Regions from separate parts of the Methylobacterium marchantiae genome, predicted to be linked through region 3. Evidence: predicted binding sites of a transcription regulator. Region 3 holds the regulator's gene; each other region holds the start of a gene.
What was found. Region 3 encodes LexA, which represses DNA repair genes until DNA is damaged. Its sites were predicted from a motif close to TGTTCNNNNTGTGTTCNG; they were not measured.
Positions count from the first base shown of each region.

Region 1 (6,099 bases), on a different contig from region 3:
GATCCCCTCTGCAATCTCGGTCTCGTAGCCGAGGAACTCATTGGCGCCGAGGCGTTCCTTGATGCCGTACCAGACCGTCTCGGTGGCCGCCTCCCCAGAGCCGGTCCAGGCGGCACGGGCGGCCTTGCGCTGGCGCTCCATCGCCTGGCCGAACGCGTCGGTGTCGACGCCGATGCCACGGGCCTTGAGGGCGTCCTGGGTCAGGTCGAGCGGGAAGCCGTAGGTGTCGTAGAGGGTGAAGGCGGTCTCGCCGGACAGGTTCTGCCCCGGGATGAGCGTGCGGCTCTCGGAATCGAGGATTGCGAGGCCGCGCTCAAGGGTACGGCGGAAGCGGGTCTCTTCCAGGCGCAGGGTTTCGGAGATGAGCCCTTCGGCACAGGCGAGTTCCGGATAGGCCTGCCCCATTTCGCGGATGAGGGTCGGTACGAGGCGGAACATCACCGGCTCGCGCGAGCCGAGAAGTTCAAGATGGCGCATGGCGCGGCGCATGATCCGGCGCAGGACGTAGCCGCGGCCCTCGTTCGACGGCAGCACGCCGTCCGCGATCAGGAACGAGACCGAGCGCAGATGGTCGGCGATGACGCGGTAGGAGGCGACGTTGCCGGGCTCGGGAGGACGACCGACCGCGTGGCTGACCGCATCGATGAGCGCCCTGAACAGATCCGTGTCGTAATTGCTGGTAACGCCCTGGAGGATCGCCGCCATGCGCTCCAGCCCCATGCCGGTATCGATCGAGGGACGCGGCAGGGAGAGGCGGTTGCCCGGCTCGATCTGCTCGTACTGCATGAAGACGAGGTTCCAGAATTCCAGGAACCGATCGCCGTCCTCATCCGGCGAGCCGGGCGGTCCACCCTGGAGGCCGGGACCCTGATCGATGAAGATCTCCGAGCAGGGCCCGCAGGGGCCAGTATCGCCCATCTGCCAGAAATTGTCCGATGTGCCGATGCGGATGATCCGGTCGTCCGAGAACCCGGCGATCTTCCGCCAGAGTGCGGCAGCGTCGTCGTCATCGGCATAGACGGTGACGAGCAGCCGGTCCTTGGACAGACCGAATTCCTTCGTGATCAAGGTCCAGGCGAGTTCGATCGCCTGCGGCTTGAAATAATCACCGAAGGAGAAATTGCCGAGCATCTCGAAGAAGGTGTGATGACGCGCGGTGTAACCGACATTGTCGAGGTCATTGTGCTTGCCCCCGGCGCGCACGCATTTCTGCGCGGTGGTCGCCCGATTGTAGGCGCGCTTCTCGACACCGGTGAAGACGTTCTTGAACTGCACCATCCCCGCATTGGTGAACATCAATGTCGGGTCGTTGCGGGGAACGAGTGACGATGACGGCACCACGGCGTGGTCCGCCTTGGCGAAATAGTCGAGGAAGGCCGACCGGATCTCGTTGACGCCGCTCATCGTGAATTGACTCTGTCGTGGGCTTCGGACGGTCATTCGGACCGCCCGAGGGCTTCTTCGTAGCTCGCGCCCTCATAAGGAGGCCGGAGCGCCGAGTCACGCCCGGTACCCTGCAGACGGTTTCGCTTTCTTCACGGCTCGGGCTAGGAACGAGCCGCCGCTTCAGCCCTAGACCGGGACGACCGGTCTCCAAGGATCACACATATGCCGGTTGAAATTCGCCTTCTCGCCTGGTCTTGCCTGCTCGGACTCGTTCACGTCATCGCGGCATCCGCCAGCGGCCTGCAGCAGCGTGGTGGTTACGCCTGGGCCGCCAGCAACCGGGATGGAAGGACGCCGGAGGTGACTGGAGCGGCTGCCCGCCTCGAGAAGGCCTCGAAGAATTTTTTCGAGACGTTCCCGATCTTCGCCTCCCTCGTCCTCGCCTGTGCCGTCACCGGGCGGCACAACACCGCGGTGGTACTCGGCGCCTATCTCTATTTCTTCGCGCGCCTGATCTACCTGCCGCTTTTCGGATTCGGCATTCCGAAGGTGCGCAGCATCGTCTGGGGCGTGTCGATCGTCGGGATTCTCTTCGTGCTCTGGGGCCTGTTCATCAAGATCCTGCCCTATAGCAGCTGAGCGTTGAGGCAGCCCGGAACAAAAGAGGCCGCCGCAGTAATCTGCGGCGGCCTCTTTGATTCAGTCCGGAGCGATCAGGCCTCGCCTTCGTCCAGATCGTCGGCCGTGGGCTTGGCGGTCTCAAGAATCTTGTCGGCGAGCAGACCCGAATTCTGTCGGATCGCAGCTTCGATCTTGTTGGCGATATCGGGATTATCGCGCAGGAAACCCTTCGAGTTCTCACGACCCTGGCCGAGCCGCTGGCTCGCATAGGAGAACCAGGCGCCGGATTTCTCGACGATACCGGCCTTCACACCGAGGTCGATGAGCTCGCCGACCTTCGACACGCCCTCGCCGAACATGATGTCGAACTCCACCTGCTTGAACGGCGGAGCGACCTTGTTCTTCACCACCTTGACGCGGACCTGATTGCCGATGGCCTCGTCGCGGTCCTTCAGGGTGGAGATACGGCGGATGTCGAGACGGACCGACGCGTAGAACTTCAAGGCGTTGCCGCCCGTCGTCGTCTCCGGGCTGCCATACATGACGCCGATCTTCATCCGGATCTGGTTGATGAAGATGACCATGCATTTTGAGCGCGAGATCGAACCGGTGAGCTTGCGCAGGGCCTGGCTCATGAGGCGCGCCTGGAGGCCGGGCTGACTGTCACCCATCTCGCCTTCGATCTCGGCGCGCGGCGTGAGCGCCGCAACCGAATCGACCACCAGCACGTCGATGGCGCCCGAACGCACTAGCGTGTCGGTGATCTCGAGGGCCTGCTCGCCGGTATCGGGCTGCGAGATCAGCAGATCGTCGAGCTGCACGCCGAGCTTGCGCGCATAGATCGGGTCGAGAGCGTGCTCCGCATCGACGAAGGCGCAGACGCCGCCCTTTTTCTGGGCCTCTGCGATGGTGTGCAGGGCGAGCGTGGTCTTGCCCGACGATTCCGGACCGTAGATCTCGATCACGCGGCCGCGCGGTAGGCCGCCGACTCCGAGCGCGATGTCGAGGCCCAGCGAGCCGGTGGAGACGGTCTCTACCTCTGCCACCTTGTCGTTCTTGCCGAGCCGCATGATCGAGCCCTTGCCGAAGGCACGCTCGATCTGGGACAGCGCGGCATCGATCGCCTTCGCCTTGTCCTTGTCCACCATCGGGGAATCCACAATTTTCAGCGCGGGCTGGGCCATTCGTCGGCATCCTTATGCATGGGGAGAGCTCAAGGCTCAATGCGCCTCGGATGTGACTTATGTACTTGTTTTGTTCTCATTGCGCAAGGGGCTATCGATTGGTTAGCGTGCCCGTAAGCCGCTCGTATCTCGATGTGAGCAGCTTCGAAGCGTGCTTAGTAAATCTATCTCACGCCAAAATCGATAAATCGGCGTATAGATTCATCAATGCGTTTCTATCTGAAATATACTTTCTATAGTTATAATTCTATTAGAGATTATTATGAACGGCACCATAAAACAATTATCTAAATTCGAATTGCATCAACAAATAAGGAAAATCAATAGAATTGACCCTAGGCGGGGTGATTACCAATATATCAAGAGCGCCTACGAACAAATAGTTCAAGGTTTTTTGATCAACGTTGTGATGAGCTCGGGCGGAGAGCTTTTCTTCCGCGCCCGTAAGAACCCACGATCGAAGATTTTGCATGTCGATGAGATGGGCGCGCCGCCAATTTCAACAGTCACCGGATTTCAGAGATGCAATCCACCACATATTCCGATGTTTTATTGTGCATCAAAAAGAATAACAGCGATAATTGAATGCCGTCCAAATCTTGGCGATCAATTCTATCTTGGTCAATGGATCGGCAAAGGTCCAGTTCCAATAAATCGTGTATTTGATCCGTGGGTAATAAAAGGGGATGAGGAAATTTCGTCTACAGCATCCGAAATTCTTACCCCGCATTTAGATACAATTTTCACGCGACGTATTCATGAAACATTTTCCGACGACTATAAATTTACGGCAGCTATTGCCCAGCTACTGACGGCAAATTATGATGTAGCTGTAGATTTAGATATACGCGAAGATAAAACAGTAGGCTTGCGATATCCTTCAGTAATGACCTTTGAAGATAGCTATAATACAACGATGCACGTAAAATTTTCGAAAGATCGCCTGGAATTACTACACTTGATGGAATTAAAGGTAGTCGATTTTGCTAATGAAGTTCCGATTTTGACAGTTTCTGACACGGCACTCGAATTTGACAAGGGCATCGTGCATTGGACTGGAGATAAAAATTTGATCCCAGCTTTTAAAAGCTCTAGAAATGAAGTTTTGTTTCGATCCAATGAGAGGAGATGGCTTCTCGAAACAAGCAACAGTCCGGTTTCAGTGGACGAATTCCAGCAGCTTTTGAAAGAATAAAAAATTATCGAGCGATCGTCTGCTTCACCGTCTCCACCAGCTGCTTGAGGCTGAAGGGCTTGGGCAGGAAGTTGAAATCCTCCCCGTCCGGCAGGTTTTTTCGGAACGCATCCTCGGCATAGCCCGAGACGAAGATCACCTTCAGGTCGGGCCGGTGCTTGCGCAGTTCTCGCAAGAGCGTCGGTCCGTCCATCTCCGGCATCACCACATCGGACACGACGAGGTCGATGGGCTGGTCGGCGTCGCTGATGAGCGCCAGCGCGTCGAGGCCGGACGCCGCCTCGAGCACGGTATAGCCGCGTGCCGAAAGCGCACGGCTGTTGACCGCGCGGACCGGGTCCTCGTCCTCCACGAGAAGGATCACGCCCTGGCCGGTATGGTCCGGCGACGGCTTGCGCGGGGCCGACCTGTCGGAGCCCGCCGGCCTTTCGAGTTCCGGAGTACCCTTGAGTCGATTGACCGCGATCTCAGCACTGCTCTGGCCAGCGGCGGGCGGCGGGATCGTGTCGGATATGGGCTCGGCGGCCGGCTCGTGGCGCGGCAGATAGATGCGGAAGGCGGTGCCCTTGCCCACGGTCGATTGCACGTCGATGGTGCCGCCGCTCTGCTTGATGATACCGAAGACTGTGGAAAGGCCGAGACCGGTGCCCTTGCCGATATCCTTGGTGGTGAAGAACGGCTCGAAGATCTTCTCCATCACATCGGACGGGATGCCCTCGCCGGTATCGAGCACCTCGATCAGCACGTGGTCGCCGGCCGGCGCGCCGGATTGCGGTTCGCCGTTCTCCAGGCCCTGGAGGATGTTGGCGGTGCGGATCAGAAGACGGCCGCCATTCGGCATCGCGTCGCGGGCATTGACCGCGAGGTTCACGATGACCTGCTCGAACTGATTCACGTCGGCCTTGATCGGCCAGATGTCGCGTCCGTGCTTGAGGTCGAGGTCGACCCGCTCGCCGAGCAGACGTTTCAGCAGAAGTGTCAGGTCGGACAGCGCCTCGCCGACATTCATCACCTCCGGGCGCAAGGTCTGACGCCGCGAGAAGGCCAGTAGCTGACGCACCAGGCTCGCGGCCCGGTTGGCGTTCTGCTTGATCTGCATGATGTCTTGGAAGGCCGGATCGGTCGGCCTGTGGCTCGCGAGCAGCAGGTCGGAATAGCCGATGATGGCCTGGAGGACGTTGTTGAAGTCGTGCGCGATACCGCCGGCGAGCTGGCCGACCGTATCCATCTTCTGGGTCTGGGCGATCTGCTGCTCGAGCTGACGCTGGGCCGTCGTGTCCAGGGCATAAAGGATCACGCGCTCTCGGTCGGCCTGAGACGCGGCATCGGCCGGTTCCGTCGCCGTCGAGGTGTCGCCGCCGGCCGGGCTGAGCCAGACCCGGGCCGAACGGTTGCCCGGCCCTGCCAGCGCCACTTCGATCGGCTGGACCTCCACCGTGCCGTCGGCGGCCTTCAGCAGGGCGGCTTCGAGGGCCGCGCGGTCGCGGTCGACAAGGGCCTCCCACATGGTCGGTTCGGTGCCGAGCTCGCCCCTGCCATCCGGCACGGCCTGGCGCGGCGTGCCGCCGAACAGCCGGGCGAAAGAGGCATTGGCGCGCGCGATGCGTCCGGTACGGTCGAGGGTCGCGATCGCGATGGGGCTGTTGTTGAGGAAGCGGGCGAGCCGCACCTCTGCCGCGCGCTGCGGCTCGTCGCTCTCGGCACCGGCCGAGC
Region 1 covers NZ_JBHTND010000003.1:216,569-222,667, forward strand. Annotated here, with positions in the region: gene alaS (alanine--tRNA ligase) at 1-1,404, opposite strand, end outside; gene ACFQ4G_RS03875 (MAPEG family protein) at 1,609-2,025, shown strand; gene recA (recombinase RecA) at 2,100-3,191, opposite strand; gene ACFQ4G_RS03885 (RES family NAD+ phosphorylase) at 3,454-4,386, shown strand; gene cckA (cell cycle histidine kinase CckA) at 4,391-6,099, opposite strand, start outside.
Region 1: the regulator LexA is predicted to act here: its motif matches at 3,252-3,269, upstream of recA (recombinase RecA).

Region 2 (6,099 bases), on a different contig from region 3:
CCCTTGGCGGCGTGGAGCGTCATCAGCGAGACCCTGTCGGCTCCCTCCTGCTCGCTCGCCTCCATCACCAGGGAGACGTGTTCGAGGAAGGCGGCCATATCCGGAAACTCCTCCATGGAGCGCACGAACTCCTTGAGGTTCTCCAGGCGACCTGCCGCGTCGGCGGATTTGTCCTTCTGCCACATCTCCGTGTAGCCGGATTCCTCCAGGATGGTCTGGGCCACCTCGGAATGGGGCTGCGTGCCGACCATCCGCGCCCAGCGGGAGAAGCTCTCCACCAGCGCGCGCACGCCCGAGCGGGCGCGCGGCTTCAGCTCGTCGGTCTCGATCAGGCTGCGCGCCGCCTGGAGCAGCGGCACGCGCTGCGAGCGGGAATAGCCGTGCAGGATCTGCAAGGTAGCGTCGCCGAGGCCGCGCTTGGGGGTGTTGAAGATGCGCTCGAAGGCGAGGTCGTCGGCCGGGTTCATGGTGACGCGGAGATACGCCAGCGCGTCGCGGATCTCCGCGCGCTCGTAGAAGCGCGGGCCGCCGATGACGCGGTAGGGCAGACCGAGCTGGACAAAACGGTCCTCGATCTCGCGCATCTGCGCCGAGATCCGCACGAGCACGGCGATCTCGGAGAGGGGGTGCTGCTTGGCCTGCAGGCTCTCGATGGATTCGCCGAGCTGGCGCGCCTCTTCCTCGGAATCCCAGGCGCCGGACACCGTCACCTTCTCCCCGGCCACGTCCTCGGTGCGGAGGGTCTTGCCGAGGCGGCCCTCGTTCTTGGCGATCAGCCCCGAGGCGGCGGCGAGGATATGGCCCGTGGAGCGGTAGTTGCGTTCCAGCCGCACCACCACGGCGCCGGGGAAGTCGTGCTCGAAGCGCAGGATGTTGTCGACCTCGGCCCCGCGCCAGCCGTAGATCGACTGGTCGTCGTCGCCGACGCAGGCGACGTTGCGGTGGCCCTGCGCCAGCAGGCGCAGCCAGAGATACTGGGCGACGTTGGTGTCCTGGTACTCGTCCACCAGGATGTAGCGGAAGCGCTGCTGGTAATTGGCGAGCACGTCCGGGTTCTCGCGCCACAGCTTGAGGCAGAGCAGCAGGAGATCGCCGAAATCGGCGGCGTTCAGGGTGAGCAGCCGCGCCTGATAGGCGGTGTAGAGAGCGCCGCCCTTGCCGAAGGCGAAGGCCCCAGCCTCGCCGGGTGGCACCTGCTCGGGCAGGAGGCCGCGGTTCTTCCAACCGTCGATGGCCGAGGACAGGGCGCGGGCGGGCCAGCGCTTCTCGTCGATGTTCTGGTCGACGATGACCTGCTTCATCAGGCGCAGCTGGTCGTCCATGCCGAGAATCGTGAAGTCGGATTTCAGCCCGACCATCTCGGCATGCCGGCGCAGGATCTTGGTGCCGATGGAATGGAAGGTGCCGAGCCACGGCATCCCCTCGCCGGCCGGGCCGATGAGGGCGCCGATCCGGTGCTTCATCTCGCGCGCGGCCTTGTTGGTGAAGGTCACCGACAGGATGTCGTAGGGCCGCGCCTTGCCCGTCGAGACGAGGTGGGCGATCCGCGTGGTGAGCACCCGGGTCTTGCCGGTGCCGGCGCCCGCGAGCACCAGGACGGGCCCCTCCGTGGTCTCGACGGCCCGGCGCTGCTCGGGGTTCAGCCCTTCGAGATAGGGCGAGCCCTGCGGCCTGAGGGAGGCCATGGCACGGGCGGCGATGGAGGTCTGCGCGGCCTCGGCCGCCACGCCGGAGGCCGGGGCCGGCACGGTGGCCGCCGCTGCGTCGGGATGCTGTTTCATGCCTGCATCCCTGGACCAAAACGCGAACGGCGTCGAGGGTCGGGGCGACGGCCCGGGTCCGAATTGCATGCAGGATCGGAACCGCGGTTTCCCCTCGGGCGTCGTCTCACCATAACGTGACGATCATCCACGAAGGACGTTTCATGCGTGCCGCCCTGTTTTCCGCCCTCTCCGCCCTGACCGTGGCCGCGGGTCTCGGCCTGTCCCCGGCCATGGCCCAGTCGCCCGGCACGCGGTCGCTCAACGACACCAACGACCGCCTCGCGACCCAGAGCGAAATCCGCGGCGTCCGGCATCAGCAGCAATTCGAGAACAACCAGATCCGGATGCAGATGCAGCGCAACGAGGTTACCCGTCCGGCGCCGACCGGACCCAGCGTCGTCCCGCGCCGCTGAACCGGCCGGGGCCGGGCAGACGCCGCCCCTGTTGACGATCAGCCTCGGCCCTGGCGCGAAGCCGGGGCCGTTGTGCTATGCCGCAAGGCGTGGGGGCGCGACCGGGCATCATGACCGGTGAGACGACGTGCCCGCCGCAGGACCAGCCCCGAGGCCGGGGCGGAGCGAGGCGGAAACCAAGACGGTGCGAGACATCCTGACCGCGCTGGCGGGCGCCGTCATCCTGATCCTCGTCGCGGCCCTCGCCGTCCCGCCCCTGGTGGCCTGGGAGAGCTACCGCACGCTGGTCGACCGGACCATCGGGCATTCCCTCGGCCTCGACGCCCATACCGAAGGGCGGATCAGGGTGAGGCTCCTGCCCTCGCCGAGCCTGCGCGTCGACCGCCTGCGCATTGGCGGACAGGCCGACAGGCCGGCCCTCGACCTCCAGCTCGTCAAGGCCGAGATCGCGCTCTCGCCGCTCCTCACGGGCGAGATCCGCTTCACCGAGACGCGGATCGGGCGCGCCGAGATCAAGCTGCCGATCAGCGAGGACGACGCGGTCCGCCTGCCCGCCGACCTCTACCAAACCTTGTCCTCCCAGGATCTCGCCATTGAGGGCCTGTCCATCGGGCAGGTCATCCTGACCACCCTGGTGCCGCGGAGCGGGCGCACCGATCAGGTCAGGGCCGAGACGGTGCATCTCTCCGCGCCCCGCCTCCTCGGGCCGTGGCGGATCGAGGGAATGTCCGGCGCGGTTCCCTTCCGCATCGCCACCGGCGAGCCCGCGGATGACGGTAGCGTCGCCGTGAAGTTCTCCGGCGGCGGCGACACCCATCCGCGTTTCGAGGCCGACACCCGCATCCGGCTCGAGCCGATGGCGGGCGAGGCCCCGCCGGCGGCCGGCACCCTGCGGGCGATGATCCCGAAGGCGGAGGGGACGGCCCGGATCGTGGTCGGGCCGCCTGTCCAGGTGGCGGGCGCCTACCTGCCGTTCTCCCTCGGCGGCGCATTCAAGGCGCGCGGCCCCCTGGTGCGCTTCTCCGAGGTGAAGGCCGAGATCGATCCCGGCGGCCAGGCCATGCGTCTCGCCGGCACGGGACGGATCGACCTGCGGAGCTGGAGGGCGGCCCTGACGCTGGAGGCCCGTCGCCTCGACCTCGACGCCTTCCTGCTCTCCACCGGAGGACAGGCCCTCCTCGCGCGCGGTATGCCGAGGGCCGGCTCCGAACTGCCGATGATGGTCGATCTCGACCTGTCCCTGGAGAGCATCGCCCTCGGTCTCGACGAATGGTCAAATCTCCGGTTGTCCGGCACGTTCGACCGGACCGGAGGCCTCGCGCTCCGGCGCTTCTCGGTGACGGCCCCGGGAGAGGCGGCGCTGACCGCCTCCGGCGAGCTCGATACGCAGCCGACGCCGCGGTTCACCGGCAACGTCTCCCTCGACGCGGCCGCATCGGACGGGTTCGGCCGCTACCTGCGCAAGTTCGGCCTCGGCGGTCCGGCCATCGCGGTGATGGACGGCCGACCGATCCAGGCCTCGGCGGATCTGTCGGCGGCCAGCCCCACCGTGTCGCTGCGCAATCTGCGCCTCTCCCTCGGCGAGGCGCGGATCACCGGAAATGCCCGCTTTACCCAGGCGGAAGCGGCCGGGCGCGGCCGGTTCGACGCCCAGCTCTCGGCCCAGGGCATCGACATCGCCACCCTGCCGGCCTTCGGCGGTGTGCTCAACGGGCTGCACGACCACGATATCGGCCTGACGATCCAGGCGCGGGACGTGCGCTACGGACCCGCCGGCGCCCATTCGGGCAACGGTACGATCGCGGCGAGCATCCAATCCGACGGGGCGAGCCTCGATGTCGGCAGCCTCGACGTCACCGACCTCGCCGGTGCCAACGCCAAGCTCTCCGGCCGGATCGCCCCTGACGGGTCCGGCCGCATCTCGGGCCGGATGTCGGCGCCCGTGGCCGCTCCCCTGATGGCTCTCCTCGACCGGATCTGGATCGCCGAAGCCCGGATGATCCCGGCCTTCCTGCGCGCCGGCGCCCTCGATCTCGCCGTGACCCTGGAGCGCGAAGCGGGTGCCGCCGACACGCTGCGCACCAGCGCCAGCGGAACCGCGGCGGGCGGCAACCTCGACCTCGATCTGCTCGCGCGGGCCGGCCGCATCGACAATCTTTCGCTCGAACTCACGACGCCCATCGCCGGCCGCTGGTTCGAGCGGGAGGACGTGGCCGCTCTGCGCAAGGGAGCGGCCCTGCGCATCACCGGAACGCGCGGCCGGACCACCGCCGACGGATCGGTGCCGCCCCTCGGCCTCGACATCTCCGGCACCATCGCCGACCTCACGCTCTCCACGGTGAAGCCGGTCGTGCCCGGGCCGGGCCGTGCGCCGCCGGAAGCGGGCGAGATCCAGGTGAAGACCTCCGACCTCGCCCCCTTCCTCATGCTCGCCGGCAGCACGGCCGCCCTGCCCTCACCATTGCCGGCGGAGTTCCAGGTGGGATTGTCGCGGGCCGGGCGCGATGCCCATGCGGACGTGACGGGGCGCATCGCGGAAGGCACGGTCCTCGCCAATCTCAACCGCTCGCCCGACGGCGACATCTTCGGCAGCGTGGCCCTGGGCCGGCTCTCACTGCCCTGGCTCGCTTCGGCCCTGATCATTCCGACCGAGGCGAAGAAGCCGGATGCCGGCGACGGGGCGCGTTTCGCGGCTCCTCCGCCGTCCCGGCCGCCGATCGACCTCGAGGTCAGGGTGGATGCCCTCGATCTCGGCCGCCGCTTCACCGCCGAGGGTGCGGCCTTCGGTGCCCGGCTCGACAACGGCGTCCTGACGCTCCGCGATTTCAACGGCCGCGTCGCCGGAGGCCGCCTCACCGGCAGCGTCACCCTGTCCCGGCAGGGCGGTGCCGCGGCCATTTCCGGCGAAGGGTCCTTGAGCGACGCGTCCATCGCCGACCTCGCCGGTCCGGGACCCGTCTCCGGACGAGCCAGCCTGTCCCTGCGCTTCGGTGCCTCGGGCCAGAGCCTCGCCAGCATGGCGAACAACCTCGGAGGCAGCGGCGATCTCGGCCTGACGGATCTCGTTCTTCCCGGCGGCGACCCCGGCGGGATCGAGCGCGCCCTCGTCCGGGTTCTCGCCGAGGACGATCCGCTGCGTGACGGGCGCCTCCAGACCCTCGTCGCCGAGGAGCTCGCCGCCGCGCCGATGGCGGTGAAGGGAAGTGTGACGGCGCCGACGACCCTCGTCGGCGGGTCGTTGCGGGCAGGCCCCGTCGCCTTCGATCTCGGCGGACCGCGCTGGGCCGGTACCCTGTCCGTCAACCTCGCCACCGGACGGGTCGAGGCGCGCGGCACGTTGACGAGCGACAGAGCCCCGAAGGGATGGACAGCCGGAAGTCCAGCGGTCCAGCTCGGCTATTCCGGCCCCATCGCCAAGCCCGAGCGCAGCGTCGATACCGGGCCGCTGACCAACGGCCTCGCCGCGATGGTGCTCCAGCGCGAACTCGAGAAGATCGAGCTGTTCGAGGCCGACCAGCTTGAGCGCCAGCGCCGACGCGCCAGGATCGAGATGGACAAGGCTCGCGCCGCCGCGCTCAAAGCCGCGGCCGACAAGGCTGCGGCGGAAAAGGCGGCGGCGGAGAGGGCCGCGTCCGAGGAGGCGGAGCGGCGCGCCCGCCTCCGTGCCGACGAGGACGCCGCACGCCAGAACGCGGCGCCCCAGGCGATTCCGCAGCCCTGAGGCGCCGCGGATCTCTGAAGGGTCAGGCCGTCAGGGCCATCAGGCCTCGGCCCTGCCCACCGCCCGCAGCGCGAAGGCGTAGATCAGGCCGACTTCCTCCAGGCGGTCGAAGCGCCCCGCCGCCCCGCCATGGCCGGCCTCCATGTTGACCCGCATGAAGATCGGCCCTCCCCCCGTCATCGTGGCGCGCAGGCGTGCGACC
Region 2 covers NZ_JBHTND010000001.1:60,288-66,386, reverse strand. Annotated here, with positions in the region: gene ACFQ4G_RS00315 (ATP-dependent helicase) at 1-1,781, opposite strand, end outside; gene ACFQ4G_RS00310 (hypothetical protein) at 1,925-2,176, shown strand; gene ACFQ4G_RS00305 (AsmA family protein) at 2,361-5,897, shown strand; gene ACFQ4G_RS00300 (S9 family peptidase) at 5,937-6,099, opposite strand, start outside.
Region 2: the regulator LexA is predicted to act here: its motif matches at 1,793-1,810, upstream of ACFQ4G_RS00315 (ATP-dependent helicase).

Region 3 (6,099 bases):
ATCAACGCCGAGACCAACGACATCCTGCGGGCGGCCGGGATCTACCACGTGGTCTCGATCTCGGGGCTGCACATGGTGCTCGCCGCAGGCGTGGTGTTCTGGCTCGTGCGCGCGCTCCTCGCCCTGGTGCCGGGCCTCGCCCTGACCTGGCCGATCAAGAAGATCGCCGCCGGTTTCGCCATGGTGGGCGTCACCGCCTATTGCGTCTTCTCGGGCTGGGACATCGCCGCAGAGCGCTCGCTGATCATGACCCTGGTGATGCTCGGCGCGATCCTCGTGGATCGACCGGCCCTGAGCATGCGCAATCTCGCGCTGGCCGCCCTGATCGCGCTCGCACGCGAGCCGGAAGGCCTGCTCGGCCCGAGCTTCCAGATGTCCTTCGGGGCCGTCGCCGGCCTCATCGCCTGCGCCACCGCGCTCAACCGCTGGATGCCTCAGCGGGAGGGCCACGGTCTTCTCGCCCGCGCTTTCCGCTTCGTGATCGTCGCGGTCGTCGGCACCCTGGCGACGACCCTGGTGGCGCAGATCGCGACAGCCCCCTTCGCCACCTACCATTTCCAGACCGTCCAGCCCTTCGGCATCGTCGGCAACGCCCTCACGCTGCCGCTCGTCTCCCTCGCGGTGATGCCGGCGGCGGTCCTCGGGATCCTCGCCTATCCTTTCGCCCTCGATCAGCCGGTCTGGTGGGCGATGGGGCTCGCGGTGCGCGGAATGCTCACGATCTCCGGATGGATCAGCGGGTTCGGCCACGCCACCCTCGTCGTCCCGGCCTATGGCAGCACGGCGCTCGGCCTGCTCGCCATCGCCCTCCTGCTGCTGACCGTGCCGGTCTCGCATCTGCGCTGGATCGGGCTCGCCCCCGCCGGAATCGGCATGGTGCTGGCGGCGACGCCGCAGCGCTACGATCTCTATGTGGACCGCGAGGGAACGGGCGCCGCACTGCGCGATCGGGACGGGCGACTGGCCATCCTCGGCAAGCCGCCGGATTTCGTCCTCGAACAATGGCTCAAGGCGGACGGCGATTCGCGGAAAGCCGGCGCGGTATCGGCGTCGGATCGAAGCCGCTGCGACCCGATCGGCTGCACGATCGAGACGGAGCCGGGTCGAGCCATCGCCCTCGTCAAGGACAAGCGGGCCTTCGCCGAGGATTGCGCGCGAGCGACGATCGTCATTGCCCGCCGGGATGCGCCGCCGGGATGCCGGGCCAGCCTCGTCATCGATCGGGCCTATCTCGCCGCCCGAGGGGCGACGGCGATACGCTTCACGCCGGACGGTCCGGTCGCGACATCGGCGAGAGAGCCCGGATCTCGACCGCCATGGCGCCGAGCATGGCCCGAACCGGCGCCGAAGCCTTCGACACAGACGGCACCATCGAAGACGCCGGATGCCGAAGCCGAGGACGGCGAGCCGTCAGCGGACGTCTCTCCGGACCAGGATCAGTAGCGGCGCACCAGGCTGACGAGGCGTCCCTGGATCTGGACCCGATCGGGGCCGAGTACCCTGGTCTCGTAGGCGGGATTCGCGGCTTCGAGGGCGATGGACGACCCGCGCCGGCGCAGGCGCTTCAGCGTCGCCTCCTCGTCGTCGATGAGGGCGACGATGATGTCGCCCGTATTGGCGGTGTCCTGCTTCTTGATGACCACCAGATCGCCGTCGAGGATGCCCGCCTCGATCATCGAATCGCCGCGCACTTCGAGCGCGTAATGCTCGCCGCCGGCTAGGAAGTCGGGTGACAGCGTCACCGAATGGCTCTGGTTCTGGATCGCCGAGATCGGCGTACCGGCCGCGATGCGACCCATGACCGGGATGGTGATGGCCCGTCCGCTCTCGTCCTGAGCCTGGGCGGTGGGTTGACGGACCGACGGCATTGCCTTCGATCGCCCGCCTTCGACGACGCTCGGCGTGAAGCGGCGAACCTCGCCTGCGGGAGCGGAAACGGGACGAGGCGCGGGAGCGCCGGCGAGGCTTTCCGGCATCCGGATCACCTCGATCGCCCTGGCACGGTTCGGAAGGCGCCGCAGGAAACCACGCTCCTCGAGCGCCGTGATCAGGCGATGGATGCCCGATTTCGACTTCAGGTCGAGGGCGTCCTTCATCTCGTCGAACGACGGAGGCACGCCGCTCTCCTGCATCCGTTGCTGGATGAATTGGAGAAGATCCAGCTGTTTACGCGTCAACATACAGATCACTCTTCCACTGAAGCCAAGCTGCGGCGAATGCCTGACGAAACAAAACACGAACACGGTAGACGTTCCGCAAGTGTTCTGCAAGGGTTCCGTTAACCCGATGGTAGAGTTTGTTCCTTGGGCGCGATGTTCCGCTCGCGGGCGGGCAGCCGTCGAGACGGCTGCCGGATTCGCGGACGCGGCATAGGTGCGAAAACACTCGCTCGAACCGGGCCATATCCGCCATTTAAGACGATCTCGACCGAATCGCCGAAGCAGTCCGTCAGCCGCGTGGGTAGACGATGATCGAGAGGTAGGTCATCGGCGTCTGCAACAGCCTGGCCGGACCGTGCAAGCCGTTGGAATCGAACAGCAACGAGTCGCCCGGCAGGAGATGATAGTCTTCTCCCGCATGGTGATACATCATCTCGCCGGTGAGCATGTAGATGAACTCGGTGCCGACGTGACGAAAGCTGGTATAGGCCTCCGCCTCGGTCTCGAGGGTGATCAGGTAGGGTTCGAGGGCGACCTCGCCGCCGATCCCGGCCCCGAGCAACTCGTAGATATGGCCGACCTTGGTGCCCCGGCGCTCGATGACGACGCCCTGGCCCCGCTTGACGTGGGAGCAGTCCCGCCGCTCTTCGAAAGCCGAGAACAGGGCCGTGATCGGCACATTCAGCGCCGTTGCGATGGCGTTGATGGAGGAGAGCGAGGGCGAGATCGCGCCGTTCTCGATCTTCGACACCATCCCCAGGGAGATGCCGGCGGCATTCCCGAGATCGGCCACCGAGAGATCCCGCTCCCGGCGCAGCAGCCTGATCTGGTGGCCGAGCGCCTTCTCCAGAGGCTTCTCCTCGACGGAAGGAGCATTCGACGCAGTGGTGAGCATGACCCGATCCGCACCTTCCCGGCCCGACGCCGCGACCGGCCGCGGGCCGTCACCCATTATGGCGGCGGGCCCCGCCCTTCGCCAGTGCGGGCAGCCGCGGAATCTTCCAAACTCTACAATGTCGTAGGGGCGCCTTCACTCCGTCCGGAGACGAGACCGGCGAGCCGGATTCCGGCCCTCGACCTCGTGGCGGACAAATGCGCATCGACCTTCAGTCGAGGTAATCGCCGTATTTCTCCACATGGCTGGCGAGGCCCAGACCATGTTCCCGCACCAGGCGTTCGGCCAATTCCGCGTCGCGGGCTTCCAGCGCCTTGATGATCGCCACGTGTTCCTTGATCGAGTTGGCGGCGCGGTCGCCCTGGCGGAGGGCGGTGTTGCGGATGCCGCGGACATGCATCAGCAGGTTGCTGGTGATGTCCTTGATCACGTCGCACTGGCCGAGCGAGATGATCTTCTGGTGGAAGCGGATATTGGCTTCCGAGTATTCGTCGAGGTGGTCGGACGGGCGTCCCTCGTAGAATTCGGGGAAATGCTCGCGCAGGCCATGCAGCTGCTCGTCGGTGGCGCGCTCGCAGGCGAGGCGGGCGGCCATGCTCTCCAGGGCCGACCAGGCCTGGATCATGCTGACGATCTCCTTCTTCGACTTCTTGATGACGAAGACGCCGCGCCGGGCCTCGAACCGAACGAAGCCCTCCTGCTCCAGCACCGTCAGCGCTTCGCGGACCGGCGTACGGCTGACCCCGAGGTTCAGGGACAGTTTTCGCTCGTCCAGCCGCACTTCCTCGCGCTGGTTATAGATGTTCATGTTGGTGATCGCTTCTTTGAGCGCATCATAAGCAAGTGCACGCAAGCTCGAGGTCGCAACGATGGGCTTTACTTGAAACGTGTCGTTTTTGACCATTTTGGGCACCTGGAACGATTTCAACTCGCACGCATGGTCGAGCACACATGGTCGAGCACACATGGTGTGAAGCATGCCAAACCCGAGTTTGGAATACAAGGAACGCTTTGAGCGCAAGAAGTGTCTCAACACAAGAATAGCGTCACGGTCTGCGTCACTATCGCAGAAGCAACCTGCGAGATTCGCTTTATCGCGGGACAGCGAGCGATGCCCCTTCGCTAACCGCCCGCCTTCCAGCATTCCCCTCGATCGGCAAGATCGTGCAAATCCGTTTGACACTTGGTATTTGGTATGCCACCAATAATCGGGGAGAGAATGGAACTTCAAGCACGGATCGAGGCGCCGGATCACTGGCGGACCGTCCCCGCGAGAGGGCAGGGACGATTCGGGTTCATACAGGCGGAACGGTGAATCTGCAATATAGTTCAGATGCCAACCGATTCTGGGAGGAAGGCTTTCGTTCGGGCATTCCAAGTCGTGAAGCGACCTTTGCTTGAAGAGATCATAAATTTTTGGATCCGCCACAAGAAAAATGCGGACCGATCGGGAGGAAACGTCAATGAACAGCGCCTGCAGGCAAGTCCCTGGCCCTCGACAAGTCCCCGGCCCCCGAATGGGTTCGCTCGCGGCACTCTAGCTCCGCCGACGGTTTCGGACCGGAGCGACCCGCCGGTCCACGATATCGCTCCTGCGCGGCGGGGCTCCGTCGCCGCCCCGCGCGGGAGTCGCGTCATCGGTCCGCCTGCCGCGCGGGTCGTCAACCAGAACAAAACATCAAAGAACCAGGGAGAGAACACGATGTCCGCTTTGGCCCAGAGAATCGACGTCGACGTTGCGGCGGAGCCGGAACTCACCGATGGCTTCCATCTCGTCATCGACGCGCTGAAGCTCAACGACATCACGACGATCTACGGCGTGCCCGGCATTCCGATCACCGATCTCGGCCGCCTCGCCCAGGCGGCGGGCATGCGCGTGATCTCCTTCCGCCATGAGCAGCATGCCGGCAACGCCGCCGCCATCGCGGGCTTCCTGACCAAGAAGCCCGGCATCTGCCTCACCGTCTCGGCGCCCGGCTTCCTCAACGGCCTGACGGCGCTCGCCAACGCCACCACCAACTGCTTCCCGATGATCCTGATCTCCGGCTCGTCCGAGCGCGAGATCGTCGATCTGCAGCAGGGCGATTACGAGGAGATGGACCAGCTCGCCATCGCCAAGCCCCTGTGCAAGGCGGCCTTCCGCGTCCTGCACGCCGCCGATATCGGCATCGCCGTCGCCCGCGCCATCCGCGCCGCGGTGTCCGGCCGCCCGGGCGGCGTCTATCTCGACCTGCCCGCCAAGCTCTTCTCCCAGGTGATGGAGGCCGAGGCCGGCGCGAAATCGCTGGTGAAGGTCATCGACGCGGCTCCGGCCCAGCTGCCGGCTCCCTCCGCCATCAAGCGCGCCCTGGACGTCCTGAAGAGCGCCAAGCGCCCGCTCATCGTCCTCGGCAAGGGTGCCGCCTACGCCCAGGCCGACGACGAGGTCCGCGCCCTCGTGGAGACCAGCGGCATTCCCTACGTGCCGATGAGCATGGCCAAGGGCCTGCTGCCCGACACCCATCCGCAATCGGCGGGTGCGGCCCGCTCCCTCGTCCTCAAGGAGGCCGACGTCGTCCTGCTGGTCGGCGCACGCCTGAACTGGCTGCTCTCGCACGGCAAGGGCAAGACCTGGGGCGCTCCCGGCTCGAAGAAGTTCATCCAGATCGACATCGAGCCGAAGGAGATGGATTCCAACGTCGAGATCGTCGCGCCGATCGTCGGCGACATCGGCTCCTGCGTGACCGCGCTCCTCGACGGCATGAAGGGCGACTGGCAGGCCCCGCCGAAATCCTGGACCGATGCCATCTCCGCCAAGAAGGAGGAGAACCTCTCCAAGATGGCGTCGAAGCTGCGCAAGAACTCGACGCCGATGGACTTCCACGGCGCTCTGGGCGCGCTGAAGACCATCATCGCCGAGCGGCCGGACGCCATCCTCGTCAACGAGGGCGCCAACACCCTCGATCTCGCCCGCGGCATCATCGACATGTACCAGCCGCGCAAGCGCCTCGACGTCGGCACCTGGGGCATCATGGGCATCGGCATGGGCTTCGCCATCGCCGCCGC
Region 3 covers NZ_JBHTND010000018.1:6,153-12,251, reverse strand. Annotated here, with positions in the region: gene ACFQ4G_RS13905 (ComEC/Rec2 family competence protein) at 1-1,443, shown strand, start outside; gene lexA (transcriptional repressor LexA) at 1,437-2,180, opposite strand; gene ACFQ4G_RS13895 (helix-turn-helix domain-containing protein) at 2,449-3,054, opposite strand; gene ACFQ4G_RS13890 (GntR family transcriptional regulator) at 3,266-3,958, opposite strand; gene oxc (oxalyl-CoA decarboxylase) at 4,757-6,099, shown strand, end outside.